Regions from separate parts of the Lactococcus sp. bn62 genome, predicted to be linked through region 1. Evidence: predicted binding sites of a transcription regulator. Region 1 holds the regulator's gene; each other region holds the start of a gene.
The links. Region 1 encodes Rex, which represses fermentation and respiration genes when NADH is low (regulators of the CRP and FNR family bind a similar motif). Its sites were predicted from a motif close to TTGTGAANTANTTCACAA; they were not measured.
Positions count from the first base shown of each region.

Region 1 (8,110 bases):
ATGATATTTTCCCGGTAACTTCGTCGTCACGAAAAATTCTGAACGCGGAAGACCTGAGCGACGAATGGCTTCACCGACTATCCCCTCACTGTCATAGTTGGTTGATGTATCCAAAAGACGGTAACCACTCTGGATAGCTGTCAAAACCTGATCCAGACCTTCTCCGCCACGGATCTGATAGGTTCCTAGACCCACACTTGGTATCAAATGGCCATCATTCATCGTTATTAAAGGTGTTTTCATTCGTAAATCCTCCTTATAGTTGAATTTCCACAGAAAATAAACACATATTCTCTATATTTTCATTCTAACATAGGACAGAGTGGAAGAAAAAATACCTGTTTATTAATTTTGGGCGATAATTTTTTTAGGTTTTCTTTCCCAAATTATCCTTTGCCAAACAAGGCTTTGTATTCGCCATAGCCCTCTTCTTCTAATTTTTCAACCGGAATAAATCTTAAAGCCGCAGCATTTATACAATAACGCAATCCTCCCTGATCTTGTGGTCCATCATTGAACACATGTCCTAAGTGAGAATCAGCCTCCTTACTTCTTACTTCCACACGATGCATGCCTAATGAGAAATCAGCTTTTTCTTTGACACCACGTTTTTCTATGGGGTGAGTAAATGACGGCCAACCACATCCAGCATCATATTTATCCGTTGAGCTAAAGAGCGGTTCCCCGCTGACAATATCAACGTAAATTCCCTCTTGATAGAAATCATCGTATTTTCCTGAAAAAGGACGTTCCGTTGCATTTTCTTGCGTCACTGCATATTCTATATCAGACAATCTTTGCTTGAGTTCTTCTTTTGAAGGTTTTTCCATGATAAACACCACCTTATCTGTTTTTCTCCCTTTATTATAGCACTCTCCCCATAAAAAGTAGCTGGTTCTGTCTGTAATTTCTCCTTAAGCTTTCTTGTTATATTAGCATAAGGCATACCACTTATCTAAGTGGTGTTTCTTCATTTTTGAACCCTACTTTTTAGCAATGTAATGCGCCTCACAATGACATTTTTTAATTTTATCGCGCCCACATTATCCATCACTTCGAGGCAAGCTGTTATAATTTTTCGCCATTACTTCGACTTTCGAAAGCGTATATATAACATCCTTTTAAAACACGAGCAATCGCCTTACTTGTCAAATCCGATTCCACAGTGAGACTATTCAACCGTGATAAAACAATCCCAGCTTTTGTATCACACTCTGCTTCAATAAATACTAATTCAGCCTTGATCAAAATATTAATCAGCAATGCACGGTATTCATGAAGTACCTTTAAGTATTTAAAAAATTTTTTATTTTTAAAAAATGTCTCGATAATATTCCAGATCAAATTTAGATTGAGCTGTTCCAACGTGTGGATGAGGATATATAACTCATACTGCCCCCAAAGTGGTCCTACTGATAAAAGAGATTCCACTTCTTGGATTTCTTTTTCCGACAGCTGAGTGTACGTTGCTTTAGCACTTAAAGCAATCATATAGGTAGATTCATTCTCATATTCTAGGTTTTTTTCATACAGATGTTGGAGCTCTGCCTCATCTTGATTATAATATGCATTTTCAATATTTTGAAACTGTGTAATAAAATATTCAGGTAAGCCGTTATTTACAAGCAAGGAATAATCTAAAATAGTAAGATTCATACTTTCTAGAAGCGCTTCAAGTTTGTCAAAAGATACTAAAGATTTACCGTTTTCAAACTGTGAAATCGTTGCTTTAGAAACACCACTTAGTGTATTCAACTCTGATAGACTCATATTTTTTTGTAACCTTAGGTTGTGGAATATTTTTCCATACTTACTATAAATCATTTTACACTAAACCCACTTTCGAGCATCCAAAGACAGATAAGTTTTATCATTATCTACTTCACAAGCTCTCACTTTCCAAGATAAAATTATATCTTTTTTGTTCTTAGGAGTATATACCAAACAGGATATGTTTAGAATTCTAAACATATCCTGTTTGGTATAGATTTTTTCTTGTCACTGGAGGCGTCTTTTTGTTATGATTGAAAGTTATTCGAAAAGAATTTTGTTTTCTACTATTATAATGGTAACCCTTTCTCTTTAAATGCAATAAAAAAACGAAGTTTTGCTAAACCTCGTTTTAATTCATTATTATTTTGTTATTATATTACTTTGATTGGAGGATCAATTAGTAAAAGAAGCGAATGAGTATACCACCCATGATGAGGACAATGGCACCACACAAACGGTTGGCCATTTGTGCAAAGGCAATCATTTCCATACGATCAGAGGCAGAGAGAACGGCAATATTACCTGTTCCACCCATAGAGTTATTAATCATACCAGCACCGATAGCTGTTTCGACAGGGTACATACCTAAGGCAAGTCCCAAGAACCAGCTTGTCAAGCCCATCGCGATAACACTTGTCAGACAGAGCACAATAAATTGCCATGTCAAAGCAGAGCCTAGTGTGGTCAAATCAATCAATGCCAAACCAATACCTGCCAATACCGCATGTGTAAGATTGGTCATGATGATTTGGTTAAACATCACAACCGATTCCTCCAACTCTTTTGGTACAGCATCAAAGGCTTTGAGAACAAAGACGATGATAATCATAAAGGCGTATTCATGGATATTTGGGAAGAATTTATTCAAAATCACACCCACCATGAGTAGGGTAAAGGCATACAGCATACCGACACCAATTTTAGTGGCATCAAATTCAATTTTAGGTTTTGCAAGTTCTTCTTTTGTTGCAGAAACTAAGGTGCCGTGACCATTGTATTTTGATTTCGCAAAGATTTTAGAAATGGAAAGCGCCCCAATGATGGCAATAATATTCCCAAAGGTTACTGCGGGAGCAAGTTGAGAGAAAATTGCGGTTTGGTTACCATTGGCTAAACCATCAGCATAGATTTGTGATAAAGGTGTAATTCCGGCTCCCATACCACCAGACATCATAGGCATTGAAACATACATGACAGAGTCTGCAAAACCATTGCCAAGCAAGACACCCATACCACCAACAGCGAAGAAACCAACGACCATTGTGACCAAAGCAACAGGGATAAATTTCGCCGAAGCTTTGACAAGCAAACTTCTGTTCATTCCCAAGATTGATCCACAAATCAAGGCTGCAATATAGAAATCAAGAAAACCAAATTGACCGCCCATAAATTTGCCTACTGCATCAATCACATTTGCAGGAATGATATGGAAAAAGGATAAGAGAGTTGCACCTAATAAAGTGAAAACTGATCCACCACCCAAATATGAATTCATAATGGGTAATTTTTCACCAATAAAGTAAAGCAAGTGCCCCAACAGTACTAATAGGAGAGTAATACCCACCATGTTAAGTGGTAATTTTCCTAAACCTATTGTCACTGCCAACACAATCATAAAAAAGGCATAGAGAGGAAGACTTATTCCTGAAATTTTTATTTCTTTTAATTTTTTCATTTTAATCCATTAACCTCTTAGTATTTTGGATACCATTTCATCTCGCGAACGGCTTTCACCATATCTTTTTCTTGAGCTTGTGCCAAACCTTGTTCTTGAGCTTTTTTAGCTACTGCTTCTGCAACTTTGATTGAAACATCAGCAACATATTCAAATGGAGGAAGAACCGGAGCACCAGCAGCGCCTGGATCAACAAGACCACTCAATGAGTGCGCAGCGGCACCAATCATTTCATCAGTAAGAAGTGATGCTTCTGAAGCCAACATACCAAGTCCCAAACCAGGATAGATCAAAGCGTTATTTGCTTGACCGATTTGGTAGTCGACACCTTTATAAGAGACAGTTCCTGAAGGAATACCTGTTGCAACAAAGGCTTTACCATCAGACCATGTAATCACTTGTTCAGCAGTTGCTTCCAATTTTTTAGTTGGATTTGAGATTGGGAAAATCACTGGGCGTTCAGTGTTGGCACACATTGCTTCAACAACTTCTTTTGTAAATGCACCTGCATCAGTTGAAGTACCTACCAAGATAGTAGCTTTAACTGTTTTGATAACATTGGCTAAGTCCGTCATATCACCAGCATTTGCAAAATCTGCACGTTTTTTAGCAAATGGTTTTTGTGCTGGAGTCAAATCTTCCATATCATCAAAGAGCAACCCTTGTTTATCCATCATAAAGAAATGGTTGTAGGCTTCTTCTTCTGAAAGTCCTTCACTTACCATCTCCGCATGAACACGATCAGCAATCCCTGCACCAGCAGAGCCACCACCGTAGCAGAGGTAAACTTGGTCTGTTAATTTTTCACCTGTGATATCAAGTGAACCGAAGATACCACCTAAAACAACAATACCAGTTCCTTGGATATCATCGTTGAAAGTTGGAATTGCTTTTTTGTATTTGTTCAAGATATTTGCAGCATTTGAACGTCCGAAGTCTTCCCAGTGCAAATAAAGTTTAGGGAACATTGCTTCAGCAGTTTCCACAAACTGGTCAACAAAGTCGTAATATTGGTCCCCATAAACACGGGCGTGACGATTTCCAAGATACATTGAATCTTCCAAGAGTTCTTTACGGTTAGTCCCTGCATCAATAACGATAGGAAGAACTGATGCTGGATCGATACCGGCTGCTGCAGTATAAACCATTAATTTACCAACAGAGATATCAACACCTTGTGTTCCCCAGTCGCCGATACCGAGAATTCCTTCAGCATCTGTCACAACAATCAGACGGATATTGCGATCGCCCGCTGCATTTTTCAATGTTTCTTGGATATTTTCTGGATGGTTAATATCAAGATATGCAGCATATTGTGGATCTACAAATAGACGGCTGTAGTTTTCGATTGTTTCAGCAATAACTGGATCATATACGATAGGATTAAACTCTACGATATGTTGGTTAAACAAATAGTAGAACAAAGTACGGTTTGTATTGAAGATTTCCATCAAGAAATGGCGTTTCTCTAAATCAGATGGTTTTTCCAAGTAATGTTGGTAAGTTTGTTCTGCTTGTTCTTCAAGTGTTTGAACATAAGGTGGCAAAAGACCAATTAAGCCAAGTTCCTTACGTTCTTCCATAGTAAATGCTGTTCCTTTATTTAAAAAAGGATTGTTTAAAATTTCATGTGCACGCATTCGTACGTCCTCCAAATTTATTATTCCTATAAGAAATTCTTACAAAATGTATTTTAATACTTATAAAAAATTATAGTCAAACCTTTGGGTTATAATAAATATTATTTATAACAAATCGATAAACTTGTGATAGAATATAAGGGTCAAAGGAGCGTTTAAACTAATGAATTTGCATGATTTCGAGTATTTTAATGCCTTAGGGGACTTGTTGTCTTTTACTGCTGTTTCTAATCATTTTGGGGTAAGTCAGCCGACAATTACCTACGCTGTAAAGAGATTGGAACAATATTATAACTGTAATTTAATATACAAAGATCCTTCTCACCGAACAGTTGTCCTAACAGATGAAGGGAAAATATTGAAAATTCATATCGAAAGTATTTTGGAAGAGTTGGCACTCACGCAAAGAGCCATCGAGCATTCTAAAAATCATCAAAATCATATTGGTTTCCCCCCTATTATTCGAGCAAAAATTCTGGCTCAACTCTTAAACGATAAGGAGGCGATTAGCTTTTTATCTAAGTTTGATTTAGTATCGGGTGGCTCGGAGGAACTTCTGGCCAAACTTATCTCCGGCTCAATTGATTTTAGCCTTATAGGCAGCATTGCTCCCCTGATGCACCCCAACCTTTTTGTGAAATTACTTTACCAACGCGAATTTTATATCTTTGTCTCTAAAGATAACCCACTTGCCTCACGTCAAGAAATTTCATTTAAAGAAGCCTTGGATTATCCTTTTATCCTGCTTGATGAAAGTTTTGTGCATATGGAAGCTTTCCAAAATTTGAATGAAAAATACAAGAAAAAAGCAAAAGTTCTCTTTAATTTTTCGGATATCCATACTATTGGCCAACTGGTCAACTCAAATGTTGGCATAACCTTGATGACCGATTTTCTTCCCTTTGCCGATATGGATAGTCTTATAAAGATACCACTAATACCTGAAGATAAGCAAATTTTTCATGTTCAATATGCTTATTTAAGAAGTACACTTCTCAATGCGGACTTGAAAGAATTGATTCGCTTACTGGATGAGCTAAATGAAAAAATAAATTGAAGAGAAAAGAGATTTTTTCTCTTTTTTCTTTGTTAAATTTTCTCCGTTTTTTTCACAAACTTTCGCCAACCGCATAATTCCGGAAAGAATTGTTTGACAAGCCCCACTCAAAAAAGGTAAAATATTCACAAAGACTATGTAAAGGAGATAACATGGCTGGCTCCCAAGTTAATAAACAACTACCCAAGGCAACGGCAAAACGTTTGCCTCAATATTATCGCTTGTTCAAACTTTTAGTTGATGAACAAGTAACACGCACAAACTCACAACTTATTTCGGAAAAAATTGGTGTGGATGCAGCGACGATTCGTCGCGATTTTTCACTCTTTGGTGAGCTGGGACGTCGAGGCTATGGTTATGAAACACGCGCTTTACGTGATTTCTTTGGAGAATTACTCGGACAAGATCAAGAAACGCATATCGCACTCGTAGGAGTCGGTAACCTTGGACGCGCCCTTATTAATTATGAATTCCAAAACCGCAATAAAATGCGCGTTACCCAAGCTTATGATGTTCCAGAAAATCCACTCGTTGGTACAACAACTTCTACAGGTGTGCCTATCTACGACATCGCTGACTTCTCTAAAAATATTAAAGATTCAAAAATCAAAACAGCAATTATTTCTGTCAATAAAGAGAACGCTCAAGAAGTCGCAGATATCCTAGTTAAATCAGGTATCAAAGGTATTCTTAACTTTTCACCCTTGCGCTTGCAAGTTCCTGAAGATGTTGTCGTTCAGTCAATTGACTTAACGAAAGAACTTCAAACCCTCTTATTCTTTATGTCAAATAAAGACATCAAATAAGTTGAGAGCTTAAAAATAAAAAAGTACATAGGAAGGTTGACTTCCTATGTACTTTTTATTCGCCCAATAAACCTTCTTCTCTAAAGCTCAAATAAGAAGCCTGGCCTGTAATGATATGATCTAAAAGTTGTATACCTAAAGCATCGCATGCTTGCTTAATCTTCTGTGTGAACAGCTTGTCTTGTTGACTTGGTTGGGTAATCCCGGAGGGATGATTATGTGCAATGATGATCCCTACAGCTAAATTTCTTACCGCATGATGTAAAATTTCCCGGGGATTGGCAATGGAATGGTTCACAGCACCAATAAAAATCGTTTTTTTCTGAATAATGCGATGCTGTGCGTCTAGGTAGATTGCGACTAAATTTTCCTGTTCAAAATCAGACATCTCATCTGCTAAACTCAACCCAAATTGGCGAGATCCTATTACTTGTCCGTATCTTTTTCTTTGGGTCGTATGGATTCGTTTACCCAGTTCAATCATCGCCCGAATTTCCAAGGCTTTGATAGGCCCAATACCGGAGATTGCTTTCAACTCTGTTAGAGAAGCCCGACGAAACTCTTCTAAACTGCTAAAGGTTGTCAAAACCCGTGCAGCAAGTTCCATAACATTTTCTTTTTTACTGCCTGTTCGGAGTAAAATGGCTAAAAGTTCTTGTTCACTCAGCTTTTCTGGTCCAAAAATGTTCAATCTTTCTCGGGGTCTCATCGGATATTGTTCTTCTTTAATGTGATACACGACTTTCTCCTTAATCATTTATACGAAAAAAGAGTGTAGGTATCACTTTTTTAGAAAATAAAAAAGTGGATTTTTATAACCCACTTTTTTATTTCGTTTTTATTCCACTGTTACAGCTTTGGCGAGGTTACGTGGTTTATCAACATCCAACCCTCGTTGGACAGTTGCGTAGTATGCAATAAGCTGTGTGGGTACCACCATTGATATCGCTGAAAGATAAGGATGAACGTTATTGATAACGATATCATCATCTTCACGCGCTACAGCTTCTTCGACAATCGTAATTGCTGAAGCCCCACGTGCCACTGTTTCCATAACGTTTCCACGGGTGTGTGCCGCAACTTCTTCATTATTTGAAATAAGGGCAATAACAGGTGTACCATTTTCAATCAAGGAAATTGTTCCGTGTTTGAGTTCACC
Region 1 covers NZ_CP120417.1:1,103,229-1,111,338, reverse strand. Annotated here, with positions in the region: gene P3G65_RS05840 (aldo/keto reductase) at 1-243, opposite strand, end outside; gene msrB (peptide-methionine (R)-S-oxide reductase MsrB) at 387-830, opposite strand; gene P3G65_RS05830 (helix-turn-helix domain-containing protein) at 1,069-1,770, opposite strand; gene P3G65_RS05825 (2-hydroxycarboxylate transporter family protein) at 2,171-3,448, opposite strand; gene P3G65_RS05820 (malolactic enzyme) at 3,466-5,088, opposite strand; gene P3G65_RS05815 (LysR family transcriptional regulator) at 5,252-6,145, shown strand; gene P3G65_RS05810 (redox-sensing transcriptional repressor Rex) at 6,298-6,951, shown strand; gene radC (DNA repair protein RadC) at 7,007-7,690, opposite strand; gene glmS (glutamine--fructose-6-phosphate transaminase (isomerizing)) at 7,790-8,110, opposite strand, start outside.

Region 2 (8,110 bases), 690 kb from region 1:
GATGCAACTTTTGAAATTGTAACACCGGATCATGAAGATGCTTTTGGTTTACTTCGTCACTCTGCAGCTCACTTATTTGCTCAAGCAGCACGTCGTCATTTTCCAAATATTCACCTTGGTGTAGGTCCAGCTATTGAAAATGGTTTCTACTACGATACTGATAATGAAGAAGGACAAATTTCAAACGATGATTTGGAAAAAATCGAAGCAGAAATGCGTCGTATCTCAAAAGAAAATTTCCCTTCAATTCGTAAAGAAGTAAGCAAAGAAGAAGCGAAAGAAATCTTTGCTGGTGATCCTTATAAGCTTGAGCTTATCGAAGAACACAATGAAGATGAAGGCGGCTTGACAATCTATAGTCAAGGCGAATACACAGATCTTTGCCGTGGCCCACATGTGCCATCAACTGGCTTTATTAAATTCTTCAAATTGCTTAATGTGGCAGGAGCTTACTGGCGTGGAAATAGTGATAATGCAATGATGCAACGTGTTTACGGTACTGCTTGGTTTAATAAAGAAGACCTCGAAGAAAACTTGAGAATGCGTGAAGAAGCGAAAGAACGTGATCACCGTAAGCTCGGTCGAGAGTTAGATCTCTTCTTCAATGAAGCTTCTTTGGGAGCAGGTACAGCTTACTGGCTTCCAGATGGAGCAACTATTCGCCGTACAATCCAACGTTTCGTAGAAGACCGTGAAATCGCTGCAGGCTACTTGCACGTTAACACACCAAACTTGATGAACTTGGATATTTATAAACAATCAGGTCACTGGCAACATTATCATGAAGACATGTTCCCACCAATGGATATGGGTGATGGCGAGCAAATGGAGCTTCGTCCAATGAACTGCCCATCGCACATTGCTATCTATAAACACCACGTACACAGCTACCGCGAATTACCTATCCGTATCGCTGAGTTCGGTACAATGCACCGTTATGAAAAATCAGGCGCACTTTCAGGTCTTCAACGTGTACGTGTGATGCAACTAAATGATGGTCACACATTTGTGACACCTGATCAAATCCAAGAAGAATTTGGAAAAATTCTTGAATTGATTATGGAAATGTACCGTGATTTTGGTATCGACGATTACAGCTTCCGTTTGTCATATCGTGACCCGGAAGACACAGAAAAATATTTCCCAGACGATGCAATGTGGGAAAAATCACAACGTATGCTTAAAGCAACCATGGATGATATGAATCTTGACTACGTTGAAGCTGAAGGCGAAGCAGCCTTCTATGGACCAAAATTGGACATCCAAGTTAAGACAGCTTTAGGTAATGAAGAAACACTTTCAACTATCCAGCTGGACTTCCTTAACCCTGAAAACTTTGACATCACATATGTTGGTGCAGATGGTGAAAAACACCGTCCAGTTATGATTCACCGCGGTGTAATTTCAACTTTGGAACGCTTTACAGCTTACTTGATTGAACTTTATAAAGGTGCGTTCCCAACTTGGTTGGCACCTACTCAAGCAATCATCATTCCTGTAAACAACGAAATTCATGCCGATTACGCATGGGAAATCAAAAAACGTCTCCAAGAAAAAGGATTGCGTATCGTTGTTGATGAATCAAATGAAAAAATGGGTTATAAAATCCGTCAAGCCCAAACACGTAAAGTTCCTTATCAAATCGTTGTGGGTGATCAAGAAATGGCAGATGGCACTGTAAACATTCGCCGTTATGGTTCAACAGATACTGAAGTTATTAGCTTGGATCAATTTATCGAAAATATTCAAGAAGACGTAGCTAACTACAGCCGTACTAAATAATAAAAAGAGAGGGAACTCTCTTTTTATTTGTCATTACCATATGTTTTATTTTCTAAAAAAACCAGAATACAAGCGCATTCACGACTTATAACTAGAAAAATAGTTCACAAAATGCTATACTAAGACAGTAATAGAAAATATTCGGAGGAATTTGAAATGGCAATCGTTTCAGCAGAAAAATTCGTACAAGCCGCTCGTGACAATGGTTACGCTATCGGTGGTTTCAACACAAACAACCTTGAATGGACTCAAGCTATCTTGCGCGCAGCAGAAGCTAAAAAGACTCCAGTACTTATCCAAACTTCAATGGGTGCTGCTAAATACATGGGTGGTTACAAAATGTGTAAACTCCTCATTGAAACTCTTGTAGAATCAATGGGAATCACTGTACCAGTAGCTATTCACCTTGACCACGGTCACTTTGATGACGCTTTGGAATGTATCGAAGTTGGTTACTCTTCATTGATGTTTGACGGTTCACACCTTCCAATCGAAGAAAACCTTAAACTTGCTGAAGAAGTTATCACAAAAGCTCACGCTAAAGGTATCTCAGTTGAGTGTGAAGTTGGTTCTATCGGTGGTGAAGAAGACGGTATCGTCGGTGAAGGCGAACTTGCTCCTATCGAAGATGCAGTAGCAATGGCTAAACTTGGTGTTGACTTCCTTGCGGCTGGTATCGGTAACATCCACGGTCCTTACCCAGAAAACTGGAAAGGTCTCCACATCGATCACTTGACTAAATTGAACGAAGCACTCGTTGAAGCTATGGGCAAAAATGTTCCTATCGTATTGCACGGTGGTTCAGGTATCCCTGACGATCAAATCCGCGAAGCAATCGCTAACGGTGTAGCTAAAATCAACGTAAACACAGAATGCCAACTTGCATTTGCAAAAGCAACTCGTGAATTCGTCGTTGAATTTAACGCTAACGAAGCTGAATACATGAAGAAAAAACTCTTCGACCCACGTAAATTCTTGAAACCTGGTTTCGACGCAATCACTGCATCAGTTGAAGAACGTATCGACGTTTTCGGTTCAGCAAACAAGGCGTAAGCCTTGTTCTGCGAAGCAATCTCTGATTGTGAGCAAACAAATATAGTTTTTGATTTGCGAAGCAATCTTTGATTGTGAGCAAACCAAGATTAATCAGTTTTTTGAAATATGATTAAAAGAACGCTTGTCGCTTTTGGCAAGCTTTTTTTGTGTGAACTTAGGAGTAGGAAGTAAGTGAAGTCAGATTGAGTCAAAAATTTGAAAGAAAATGTTAAACTTAAAGAAGAGCAAAGAACATACGATTTGCAGGATAAATCTGATACTTAGATCGATGAAGCTCAGACAATAAATAGTGAAGAAATGAGGGGGAGAGATGATAGGAATAAAAAAACGTAAGAATATAGAAGTTTCAAAAGAAATGAACGGACAAATACCTCAAACGGTAAAAAAATCTATAAGTAGTGATAAAGCTTCTAAGGTTCATAGAACAATTCACGGAGCCTCAATCACTGCTGCGGGCGTAGGCGCTCTACCGATACCTATTGCGGATGCTTTAATTTTAGTACCTATTCAGTTAAAGATGCTGAAAAATATTTATAATATTTATGACGTGAAGTTTAGTGATAAATTTGTCGTAAACTTTATAAGGGTGACATTGATTCCGTACATCGGAAGATCATTGGCTACTTTGATTCCAGGTGTAGGTAGTGTGGTCAATGCTTCGATAGCTGCGGTAATCACTGAAGCGATTGGCTGGAGTGCAGCTGCTTCATTAGAAAAAGGGATCGATATCACGAAAGATACTGAAAAATTCGAAGGAATACTGACAGATACACTTAAAACTTTAATTCAACAAAAAAAATAAAAACTGCTAGGTATTAGCAGTTTTTTTTATTTTAAAATTTATCCTTGACAAGATTTTGATAATACAGTATACTAATATAAAAGCGGTTTCATAAAAAACGGATAGTGATTATTAAGTTAAGCTAGACCTTATCGTACTCTATTTTTGTCATAGGGGCGATAGGGTCTATTTTTGTGAAATGAGGGGTGAATTGTGGAAATCAGAAAAATCCTAAACAATAATGTGGTCATAGCAATTAATAGCAGAAATGAAGAAATCATCCTTATGGGGCTTGGTATTGGTTTCAAGAAAAGAATAGGTCAAGCAGTTGGGGTTGATAAAATCGAAAAGATTTTTGGTTTAAAAGCCAGTTCAGATATACAGAGTTTTTCGGAGATTTTAAACGAAATTCCGAGTGCTATCATTGAGCTTTCGATGGTGACTTTATCCGAGGTTAAAGTTAAGTTTGATAAGGAAGTTTCAGATACAACACTTGTTGCTTTTGCGGACCATCTTCATGCAGCGCTTCTGCGTACTGAAGAAAACATCTCGGTGAAGAATTTTCTGCTCTGGGATATTAAACGTTTCTTTCCAGAAGAGTTCAAAATCTGTTTGAAAGCATTGGAAAAGGTCAAAGAACAATTTGGTGTAGAACTGCCAGAAGATGAAGCAGGTTTTCTGACGATGCATATCGTTAACGGTACACTTGGTACTGGTCATGAGTACGCGATGCAGCTGACCAAGCTTATGGAAGAAATTTTAACGACATTAAAGTATACTTTGAAAATCACCTTTGATGAACAAGATATTTACTTCCAACGCTTCATTACACATTTAAAATTCTTTACTGAGCAGATTTTAGCAGGTAGTGCTAGAGTAGAAGAAACCGACAAGGAACTTTTTGCTCTTATTGTGCGCAAATATCCCAATGCTTATCTTGGCACACGTAAAGTGAGCGAATTTTTAAATCAAACAAGGGATTATGAAGTCTCTGAAAGCGAACAGATTTACATGACTGTGCATTTGGCACGTATCTTGGAGAAAATCCAATAAAACTAAACTTTGGTAACAAATGGATCGTGACATTAAGTTGGCGAGACCTCTAAAAATATATTATATTATGGAGGTTTGTGATGGGCAAATATGAAGCTCTTGCAAAAGACATTGTAGCAAATGTGGGAGGGAAAGAAAACATCCTCTCATTGACAAATTGTATTACGCGACTACGTTTTAAGTTGAAAGACGAAAGTCTCGCGAATACAGAAGTACTGAAGAAGATGAATGGTGTTGTCACTGTCATGCAAGCTGGGGGACAGTACCAAGTTGTCATTGGGAACCATGTTCCTGATGTCCGCGCTGACGTAGATAATGTTATCGGTAAGCTAGAGATGGATTCTTCTCAGACGAAAGCTAAGGGAAATATTTTCGATAAGTTTGTCGAAATGATTTCAGGAATTTTCCAGCCTATTTTAGCACCCTTAGCGGCAGCAGGTATGATTAAAGGGTTGAACGCGATTTTATCCTTTGCATTGGGTGCAAGCTTCCAGGCTTCATCAACCTATGCTGTCCTTAATTCTATGGGCGATGGACTTTTCTTGTTCTTACCAATTTTTATCGGCTATACAGCGATGAAAAAATTTAACGGTTCGCCATTTGTCGGGATGCTGATTGCCGCAGCCTTGGTTTATCCTGGATTTGTGGATGGTTCAGTCACAAAAACTTTCGCTGAGAGTGGAGGGCTAAACTTCTTTGGCATTCCATTTTCAGTGCCAGCAGCAGGTTATGGTTCATCAGTTATGCCTATTATCGCTATTACAGCTTTTGCGGCCTTTCTTGAACAACAGCTCAAGAAAATTATCCCTGACGTGGTGAAACTTTTTCTAGCACCTTTCTTTACAGCTTTGATTGCAATTCCTTTAGGTTTTCTCATTATTGGGCCAGTCATGAACATTGCTTCTGATGCTTTAGGGAAAGGACTTCTCGCCTTACAAGGATTCAGTCCAATTATCTTTGGACTTGTGTTAGGCTTTACGTGGCAAATTTTGGTTATGTTTGGCTTGCACTGGGCAATTGTGCCTTTTGCCATCATTTCTTTAGCACAAGGTGAACCAACTGCATTACTTATTGCAGCATCAGGTGCTTCATTTGCTCAGACTGGTGCAGTGGGAGCAGTAATGGTGAAAACAAAAGATAAACGATTACGTGAGTTAGCAATCCCTGCTTTCATTTCAGGATGGTTTGGCGTAACAGAGCCAGCAATCTACGGGATAACACTTCCAAAGAAACGTCCTTTCTGGGCTTCATGTGTGGTAAGTGGTATTATTGGTGCATTTGCTATGGGAATGGGTATTAAAGGATACACAATGGGCGGCTTAGGTGTCTTTAGTTTCACAACAAATATCAGTTTAGATGGTGATATTTCGGGAGCAGTTAAGATGATTATTTTAGCAATCATTGCTGTAATCGCAGGTTTTGCCTTGACATGGATTCTTGGTTTTGAAGATGAAAACTCAGAGGAAGAACAACCAAAAGAAGCAAAAAATAATCAAACTCGTGTATCACAAGCAGTAGGTGAAGAACATATTACGACTCCTTTAGAAGGTAAAGTTCTTCCATTATCTGAAGCCAATGATGCAGCTTTTGCTGCAGGTGTGATGGGCAAAGGAGCAGTAATTGAGCCAACACTTGGTGAAGTTTATGCCCCATTTGATGGACAAGTGATGACTGTTTTCCCTACAAAACACGCTATTGGTTTAATTTCAGAGCAAGGAACAGAACTCCTTATACATGTTGGTATTGATACCGTGCAGCTAGAAGGAAAATATTTTGAATCCTTTGTTTCACAGGGACAAAAGATTCAAAAAGGCGATTTATTGTTGAAGTTTGATATGGAAGCTATTGAAGCTGCAGGTTTCAGTACACAAGTGCCGATTATTATAACTAATAGCAGTGATTTTGCAGATATTGTAATCACTGACAAGACAGTTATTCATAAAGCAGAAGAGTTATTAACTGGTCTTGTAAAAACAGCTGATGGTTTGGTCGTTCAGCCGGTATAAAAAAGGAGAGAGAAATGAGCTTTAAAAAAGACTTTTTATGGGGTGGAGCTATCGCGGCCAATCAAGCAGAAGGTGCTTATAATGTTGGTGGTAAAGGACTGTCTGTAGCTGATATGAAAACAGTAGGTGGAAAAAATAAGGAACGTCATTTTACACCAGTGCTTGACGAGGAGACATATTACCCTTCACATCGCGCGATTGATTTCTATCATAATTACAAAGAAGACATTGCTTTATTTGCAGAAATGGGCTTTAAAACATTTAGACTGAGTATAAACTGGTCGCGCATTTTCCCTCAGGGAGACGAAACGCAACCTAATGAAGAAGGTTTACTCTTTTATGATCTCGTATTTGATGAATGTTTGAAACATGGCATTGAACCGTTGGTTACACTCAGTCACTTTGAAATTCCCTTGGGATTGATGGAAAAATATGACGGCTTTTTAAGCCGGGAAACCATTGATTTCTATGTGAATTATGCCAAAGTATGTTTTGAGCGCTACAAAGATAAAGTGAAATACTGGATCACTTTTAACGAACTAAATTTTGGTACAATGCCACACGGTGAACTTACAGTTTTAGGCCTTCATCCACATGGTGATTTTGCGCTCAATGCGATTCCAGAAGATGAGCATAAAAGATTTCAAGCCTTACACCATACTTTTATTGCCAGTGCAAAGGCGGTCATTGAGGGCCATAAGATTAATCCAGAGTTTAAGATTGGTTGTATGATTGCTCATTTGACTATGTACCCTCTTACACCAAACCCAGAAGATATCTTGCAAACCAAAGAATACGACCTGCTTGTGAATAAGTTTGTCGGTGATGTCCAAGTTAAAGGGAAATATCCAGCGCTTATCGAAAAATACTTTCAAAATAAAAAAATTGAAATCCAAAAAGAAGAAGGTGATGATGCGCTGCTCCAAGAAGGAAGAGTTGATATGTACACTTTCAGTTACTATATGACACTTTGCGTAACGACTCAAGAAGGGGCAGAGCCTTCGATGGGGAACTTGATGGGAGGTGCAGCAAATCCTTACTTGGAAGCCAGTGAATATGGCTGGCAGATTGATGCGACAGGGTTAGAATATACCTTAATGGATTTGTATGACCGCTATGAAGTCCCGCTCTTTGTTGTGGAAAACGGTTTAGGCATGGAAGACAAAGTCGAAGCAGATGGTACAATCAATGATGATTATCGTATCGATTATTTCCAAAAACATATCAAGGCGATGAGCCGTGCAATTGATAAAGGTGTGGATCTCCTGGGTTATACACCTTGGGGCTGTATTGATTTGGTTTCAGCAGGAACTGGGGAAATGCGGAAACGTTATGGTTTTATCTATGTAGATATGGACAATGACGGTAAAGGAACATTAAAACGTTCAAAGAAAAAATCCTTTGACTGGTACAAAGAAGTAATTGCCTCAAA
Region 2 covers NZ_CP120417.1:1,789,936-1,798,045, reverse strand. Annotated here, with positions in the region: gene thrS (threonine--tRNA ligase) at 1-1,782, shown strand, start outside; gene P3G65_RS09375 (class II fructose-bisphosphate aldolase) at 1,939-2,835, shown strand; gene P3G65_RS09370 (YcjF family protein) at 3,149-3,640, shown strand; gene P3G65_RS09365 (PRD domain-containing protein) at 3,833-4,672, shown strand; gene P3G65_RS09360 (beta-glucoside-specific PTS transporter subunit IIABC) at 4,753-6,678, shown strand; gene P3G65_RS09355 (glycoside hydrolase family 1 protein) at 6,693-8,110, shown strand, end outside.
Region 2: P3G65_RS09375 (class II fructose-bisphosphate aldolase) is a predicted target of Rex. The motif match lies at 1,875-1,892, and genes of this name have one in related genera.

Region 3 (8,110 bases), 840 kb from region 1:
TCTGCATCATCATATGGAGGAATATACGTAATATTATTTTCCTTAGCGTAAGCTTCACAAAAGGCCTTTGAGTCATCAAACTGTTCACCTTCAAGCATTACTTCTGCACCATAGCCACGTGTGGCATCAACCTTAGCTTGAGGTGCACCTTTTGGCATAACAATGATACTCTTGATACCGAGAAGTTTGGAAGTTAAAGCCACACCTTGAGCATGATTCCCTGCTGAACACGCAATTACTCCACGATCTTTCTCTTCTTGAGATAATTGAGCAATCTTATTGAAAGCGCCACGGAACTTGAATGAGCCTGTTAATTGCATATTTTCAAGTTTCAAGTAAACTTCGCCACCTGTTTTAGCAGTCAAAAACATTGACTGAATCAAGGGTGTTTCACGTGCATATTGTTTAACAGTGTTTTGAGCTTTTTTAATATCTTTAATTGTAATTGGCAGATTTGCTAAATTTGGCATAATTCTTTTTCCTTAGATTTCTTTTTAGAGTTCCGTATAAGTGACATCAATTGAATCAGCAAGTGCTTTAGAAACAACTTTTCCTTTATAAACACTCAACCCAGATAAGAGTTCTTTTGATTTCAGCGCCTCATCTAAGCCTTTGACTGAAATATCCTTAAGGAAAGAGATATTGCCCTGAGCCAAAGCAATTGTCGCTGTACGAGGTGTTGCTCCTGGCATATTTGGCACAGCGTAATGAATTATGCCGTGTTTGATGAAGACTGGATCCGCATGGTTTGTTGCATGATCGATTGTTTCAACAGTTCCTCCTTGGTCAATAGCGATGTCCACGATAACAGAACCTGGTTTCATAGATTTAACCATATATTCTTTGACTAATTTTGGTGGTTTAGCGCCAGGGATTAAGATTGTTGAGATAAAGACATCTGCAAGTTTAATATTTTCTTCCAATGCTTCTGTTGTTGATTTAACGATTTCAACTGTTTTTCCTGCATAGCGTTCTTTAAGTTGGGCGATACGCGCATCACCAAGTTCAATGATAATAACCTTACATCCCAAAGCAACAGCCATATCGGCAGCATTTTCTGCAGCATTACCTCCACCGAAGATAACAACTGTACCAGCCTCGATACCTTCAATACCAGGAAGAAGAATTCCTTCCCCTTCATGTTGTTTTTCAAGATAATATTGCCCAATATTAACTGCACGACGTCCCGCAATAGCTGACATTGGTTTAAGCAACTCAAGCACACCATTGATTGAGATATTTTCACCGGAAATAGCTGTTACTCCGACTTCCATCATTTTTTCCACACAAGCTTTATTGGCTGCCAAGTGTAAGAATCCCCAAATAATTTGGCCTGGTTTGAAGTATTTATATTCAGATTCCATTGGTTCTTTGACTTTAACAATCAACTCTGCTTCCCAAGCAGTTTCTGTATCAACGATTTGTCCCCCAGCCGCTTCATAAAGGTCATTTGTAAAACCACAACCTGCACCAGCATTACTATCGACAAGTACTTCATTACCTGCTTCAACGAGAATTTTTACGTTTTCTGGAGTCATCCCTACACGCGCTTCACCTTGTTTTGGGTCTTTAATTACACCAATTTTCATTTTGTTTCTCCTTTGTGAATTCTTTATCAATTAAATGATAGCACTTTCATATCCATTTAGCAATTATAATTGTGAAATAAAACACTTTTTTAACGTTTTATTATTCTTCCTGTCTATATTCTGTCAATTATAAAAAAAGACACTCAAATCTTACAATTTGAATGTCCTTAAATTTATTTTAGTGGTCCACTTCGTCTGGATTGCGTGCCAGACCTGCTTTCCCATGAAGACTGTCAATAAAGGCGATATCTTCTTCGGTCAAATCAAAATCAAAAATATCCGCATTTTCTTTAATACGGCTTGCCGTCACAGACTTAGGTAAAGGAAGATAGCCTTTGTGTAAACTCCAACGTAAAACGACTTGGGCAACTGTTTTACCATATTTATCTGCAATATCCGTCAATTCAGTAACCGCAAAGATTTTACCTGTGCCAAGTGGGCTATAAGCTTCTGTCAAAATATCGTGTGCTTTATTGAAAGCTACAACCTCTTCTTGCTGATCCGAAGGATTAACCATAATTTGGTTGACAACAGGTTTAATTTCAGCAACTTCCAGTAAAGGTTCTAAGTGACGTGGATGGAAGTTAGACACCCCGATAGCTCGAACTTTTTTGTCCCATACGCCTTCTTCCATTGCTTTCCAAACCGCAGCATTGCGCTCGGCAAAGTTTGGTCGAAATGCTTTTGGATTTGGCCAGTGAATAAGATAAAGGTCCACGTAGTCTAAACCTAGTTTTTCCAAGCTTTCATCTAGTGCTGCTCGGGCATCTTCTGTTGTACCAACAGCCCAAAGCTTCGTTGTAATAAACAAGTCTTCGCGAGCAATTCCACTGTCTTTAATCGCGCGTCCCACCGACTCTTCATTGCCATAGACAGCTGCTGTATCAATATGACGATAGCCAACTTCTAAGGCCGTTTTTACAGCTTGATATGCTTCTTCACCATTTTTAGATTGCCATGTTCCAAAACCAACTTTTGGAATTGTCATACCATTTGCGAGAGTGTAAGTTTCTGTAAGTGACATAATTTCTCCTTTTCTTTACTTTCTAGCTTCATTCTATCACTTTACGAGGTCAGACAAAAAAATTTTGGTTCAAAAAATGGTAAAATAGAAGAATACTAAGAATACTGGAGGTAGAAAATATGGCTGAAGTAGAATCATTCCAGCTCGATCACACAAAAGTTTTAGCACCTTACGTGCGCCTAATTGGGACAGAGACTGGTCCTAAAGGTGACATCATCACCAACTTTGATGTCCGTTTTGTGCAACCTAATCACGGTGAAATCCCGACAAGTGGGCTACATACTATCGAACACTCAATGGCAAGTTTGATTCGTGACCGTATTGATGGCATGATTGACTTTTCTCCTTTTGGATGTCGTACTGGCTTCCATATGATTATGTGGGGCGAACCAACTGCTGAGGAGATTGCTAAAGTGATCACTTCATCTTTGGAAGAGCTCGCAGGAGACAGTTTCACTTGGGATAATGTCCCAGGGGTTGCCGAAAAAGAATGTGGAAATTATCGCGATCACTCATTATTTTCAGCAAAAGAATGGGCGAAGAAAATTTTAAGTGAAGGTATCTCCTCGGATGCTTTCGAACGTCGCCTTGTAAAATAGAGAGAAAGAGAACCATGGGAAAGTATCAATTAGATTATAAAGGGCAAGCCTCTGTCCAAAAATTCCACGAAAAAAATTCAAATAAAAAGACAGATAAATTGTCAAAAATCGAAGAATTAAAAAAACAACACCAAGCGAAAAAGAAAAAAGAGAAGAAAGCATGAAAAAGTTAAACATTGCTTATGTTGGTTTTGGGAAGTCCACCAATCGCTATCATATTCCTTATGTTAAAATCCGTGAGCACTTCGACATTGCGCGCGTTGTCAACCGTAGCCTAGGCAAACGTCCTGAGCAAGCTATTCTTGAGGCTGAAGGAACTATTTTTTCAACAGACATCAATGATATTATTCAAGATGATTCAATTGATTTAGTCATTGTCGTCACTCCAGGTGCTGCACACTATGAAACCAGTAAAAAGCTTTTACTGGGTGGAAAAAACGTTATCTGTGACAAACCGTTAGTAGAAACGTTAGAACAAGCCGAAGAATTAGTTGGTATCGCTCAAGAAAAGAAGCTCTTCTTTATGCCTTTCCAAAACCGTCGTTTTGACAGTGATTTTTTGACAATCAAAAAAGTTTTGGATACGGGTTACCTAGGAGATTTGCTTGACATTACTGTCACTATGGATCACTATCGTCCAGCAGATGCAACTGCTGGTAAAAACTTTGATGGCGCCTGGTATGGCCATGGTGTACACATGGTTGACCAAATGGTTTCACTCTTTGGACAGCCAAAAGATGTACAATACGATATTCGTTCAACACGCGATTCAAATGCTGTAGATGATTACTTCTCTGTAAACTTGCTTTACACCGATTTCCGAGCAACAGTTCAAGCCACTGAACTGGCTGCACTCAAACGTCCCAAATGGGTGCTTTATGGTTCTAGAGGAACTTTAATTAAAGAAAACGTTGACCAACAGGAAAATGATTTGAAGGTGGGAATCTTCCCGGGAAGTGACGGTTTTGGGGCCGATGCACCGCAAGATTTTGCTCAATTGACATACTACAATCAAAATGGCGATCGCATTGAAAAGTCAATTCCTACGGTTTCAGGCGATTATGGTCGTGTCTATGATGCAGCTTATGAGTCACTCGTGAATGGAGCTGAAAAACTCGTTTCGGATGAGCAAATTTTGACAGTTATTGAAACTTTAGAAAATGGCTTTAAATAAAAAGTCCTCTTTGAGGGCTTTTTCTATACCCTTCCATCCATAAAAATAGCAATCCATTTCCTGAAAGAACTGAAAGATAAAATGTTAAAATGACACTATGACTATTACATTTAAAAATGTCACTAAAAAATACGGAGACAAAGCCGTACTTTCAGATATCAACTTATCCATTGAAAGTCACGAGTTTTTTGTTCTCGCAGGCTCTTCTGGTGGCGGAAAAACAACATTACTCAAGATGGTTAACCGGCTCATCGAACCCAATAAAGGGCAGGTCCTCATTGATGATCAAGATATTCAAACAATTAACTTAAGAGACTTGCGTCTTCAAATAGGATATGTGCTTCAACAAATTGCGCTCTTTCCTAACATGACCGTTTTAGAAAATATTGGTATCATCCCGACAATGAAAGGTTGGAGCAAAAGAGAAACGCGTGAGCGCGTACTCGAACTCCTTCCTTTAGTGGGTCTAGATGCTGAAAAGTACCTTAACCGATACCCTCATGAACTTTCTGGAGGTGAAGCACAACGGATTGGTATTTTGCGTGCTATCGCCTGTAAACCAAAGATTATTTTAATGGACGAACCTTTCTCCGCTCTGGATCCTATCTCCCGTAAACAGCTACAGGAACTGGTCAAAGATTTGCAGAAAACCTTAAAAATCACAACGGTTTTTGTTACCCACGATATGTCTGAAGGAATGGCGATGGCTGACCGTATCGCAATTCTCAAAGACGGCGAACTTCAACAGGTGGGACGTCCCCAAGAAATTTTAAATGCCCCAGCAAATACTTTTGTGGCGGACTTCTTCACTGATTATCAGCAAGACTTGTCTCAATATAAATTAAAAAATCTTGAACAAGTCCTTGCAACTCATGATTTTTCGGAAGAAACGCCTTTGGGGGAAATCTTAAATAGTCTGGAGGACGATGCTCATGAATAATTTGATTTCTACCTTTCAACAGCAAGAGCACCAGTTTTGGCTTGCTCTTCTAGAGCATATCCAAATTTCCTTGGTTTCTCTTTTTATCGCTATTTTAATCGCTCTTCCCCTTGCTTTACTTTTAAGACGTTACCCTAAAATTGCTGAGCCCGTACTGCAACTTACCGGAATTTTCCAAACGATTCCAAGTTTGGCCTTGCTTGGATTATTGATTCCTTTTATTGGGATTGGTTCTTTGCCAGCTATTGTCGCATTAGTTGTCTATGCTCTTTTTCCTATTATTCAAAACACCTACACCGGTCTTCAGCAAATTGATCAGTCTTTAATTGAAGCAGCAACTGCTTTTGGGATGAACCGACGGGAGCGCTTGATGAAGTTTGAGCTGATACTTGCTCTTCCCTTTATTATGGCTGGTATTCGTACAAGTGCTGTCATGATTATTGGAACAGCAACTTTAGCTGCACTTATTGGAGCAGGCGGACTCGGAAATTTCATCCTCTTGGGCATTAACTCCAATGATGTTAACCTTATCCTGATTGGAGCGATTTCTTCTGCTTTATTGGCCGTTATTTTCTCAACCTTACTCCGCTTCTTGGAAAAAGCAAAAATTCGGACCATTCTGATTAGTTTCTTTGCTGGTCTTTTACTCTTGCTAGGGTCGTATTATCAACCTCAATCCAATACTCATCCACAGATTACCATTGCTGGAAAGCTCGGAGCTGAGCCGACACTTTTGATAAATATGTACAAGGAAGTCATTGAAAAGAACAGTGATATCGAAGTCACACTCAAGTCCAACTTTGGAGATACAACTTTCCTTTACAATGCTTTAAAATCCAATAAAATTGATATTTATCCTGAATTTTCTGGAACAGTCTTAACGACATTCTTGAAAAAAAACACAACCTCCACCGATCCCAAAAAAGTTTACGAAGAAGCACGCACAGGTATTGCTAAACTTGATAACTTTGCCTATCTTACACCTATGGAATTTCAGGATACTTATGCTTTAGCTGTGAAAAATAGCTACGCCCAGAAACATCACCTTAAAAATATTTCTGATCTCCAAGGGCTTCCTTCAGTTAAAGCTGGCTTTGACTTAGAATTCGCACACCGCCAAGATGGCTATATTGGCATTCAAAGTTTATATGGACTAAATTTTGATGTGAAGACAATGCAAACAAGTTTGATCTACAATGCCTTGAATAGTGATAGCATTGATTTAGCCCAAGTTTATTCCACAGACAGTCAAATCAAACAATATGAACTGACCGTCCTGAATGATGATAAAAATCTTTTCCCACCATATCAAGCAGCTCCTTTGATGAATAAAAATCTCCTTAAGAAATACCCCCAATTGGAGCAAATTTTAAACCGACTTTCAGGAAAAATTACCAATCAGGAAATGATTGATATGAATTACGCCGTCAATGTTGAGCAAAAAGATCCTGCTGCCGTGGCACATGACTTTTTAGTGAAACACAGTTTGATTTAAAGGTTGAGCTTAAGAACTCTTACATAAGGGTTCTTTTTATATATTTCATAAGCGAGCGCAAGAAATCAGCACCTGAAACTATGCTATAATGAAGTTATGAAAAAATATGATGTAATCGTTGTTGGAGCCGGACCTTCGGGTATGATGGCAGCAATAGCTGCTGCAGAAAATGGTGCACATACAGCTTTAATTGATAAGAACAAAAAAGTAGGAAAAAAACTGTTGATGACGGGAGGCGGACGATGTAACGTTACCAACAGCCATTCGGTGGACGAAATTATCACCCATGTCCCTGGAAATGGCCGCTTCTTGCACAGTGCTTTTGCTCAATTTTCAAACTTAGATATTATTGACTTCTTTGAAAAAAATGGTATTCCACTCAAGGAGGAAGACCATGGTCGAATGTTTCCTGTAACCGATAAATCTCGAACAATTGTTGAGGGCCTTTTCAGTAAAATAGAGGAGCTTCATGTGGACTATTTTCCAAACGCTGCTGTAACTGAACTCAATATAGAACATGGTGCTATTACAGGACTTGAAACAGAAACAGATAGCTTCACAGCCTCCTGTGTTGTCTTATCTACTGGCGGACGCGCCTATCCCTCGACAGGTTCCACTGGTGACGGTTATAAATTAACACGAAGTGCTGGTCATACAATCACAACACTTTATCCGACAGAATCCCCATTAATTTCTTCTGAAACATTTATTAGTGAGAAAACTTTACAAGGTATCTCTCTTCGAGATATCCGATTAAGTGTACTTAATGCTAAAGGGAAAATCATCATTGAACATCAAATGGACATGCTCTTCACGCACTTTGGTCTCAGTGGCCCTGCAGCACTTCGCTGTTCTAGCTTTATCAACCAAGAACTAGCTAAAGGCGCAGAAAGTGTGACTGTCCAGCTGGACAGCTTCCCTGACATATCTGTAGCACAACTCTTAAACGACTTGAAAAATACTGCGCGTGACAATGGCAAGGCTGTTAAAAATGCTTTTGCAGCGCTCACGCAGGAACGCTATTTACTTTTCTTACTGGATAAAGTTCAAATCGACGCAGATATACCTGCAAAGCAATTGACCGAAAAACAGTTGGAGAAATTTTCTCATATCCTTAAAGCATTTCCAATCCAAATCGATAAAACTTTTCCGATTGAAAAATCTTTTGTCACTGGTGGAGGCGTTCAACTTAAAGAAATTAATCCAAAGACAATGGAAAGTAAATTAACAGCCGGTCTATATATGACTGGGGAATTGCTCGACATTAACGGTTATACGGGTGGCTATAA
Region 3 covers NZ_CP120417.1:1,946,006-1,954,115, forward strand. Annotated here, with positions in the region: gene tdcB (bifunctional threonine ammonia-lyase/L-serine ammonia-lyase TdcB) at 1-470, opposite strand, end outside; gene P3G65_RS10120 (alanine dehydrogenase) at 495-1,589, opposite strand; gene P3G65_RS10125 (aldo/keto reductase) at 1,768-2,613, opposite strand; gene P3G65_RS10130 (S-ribosylhomocysteine lyase) at 2,733-3,212, shown strand; gene P3G65_RS10135 (hypothetical protein) at 3,227-3,376, shown strand; gene P3G65_RS10140 (Gfo/Idh/MocA family oxidoreductase) at 3,373-4,386, shown strand; gene P3G65_RS10145 (ABC transporter ATP-binding protein) at 4,484-5,326, shown strand; gene P3G65_RS10150 (ABC transporter permease/substrate-binding protein) at 5,319-6,821, shown strand; gene P3G65_RS10155 (NAD(P)/FAD-dependent oxidoreductase) at 6,918-8,110, shown strand, end outside.
Region 3: P3G65_RS10120 (alanine dehydrogenase) is a predicted target of Rex. The motif match lies at 1,602-1,619, and genes of this name have one in related genera.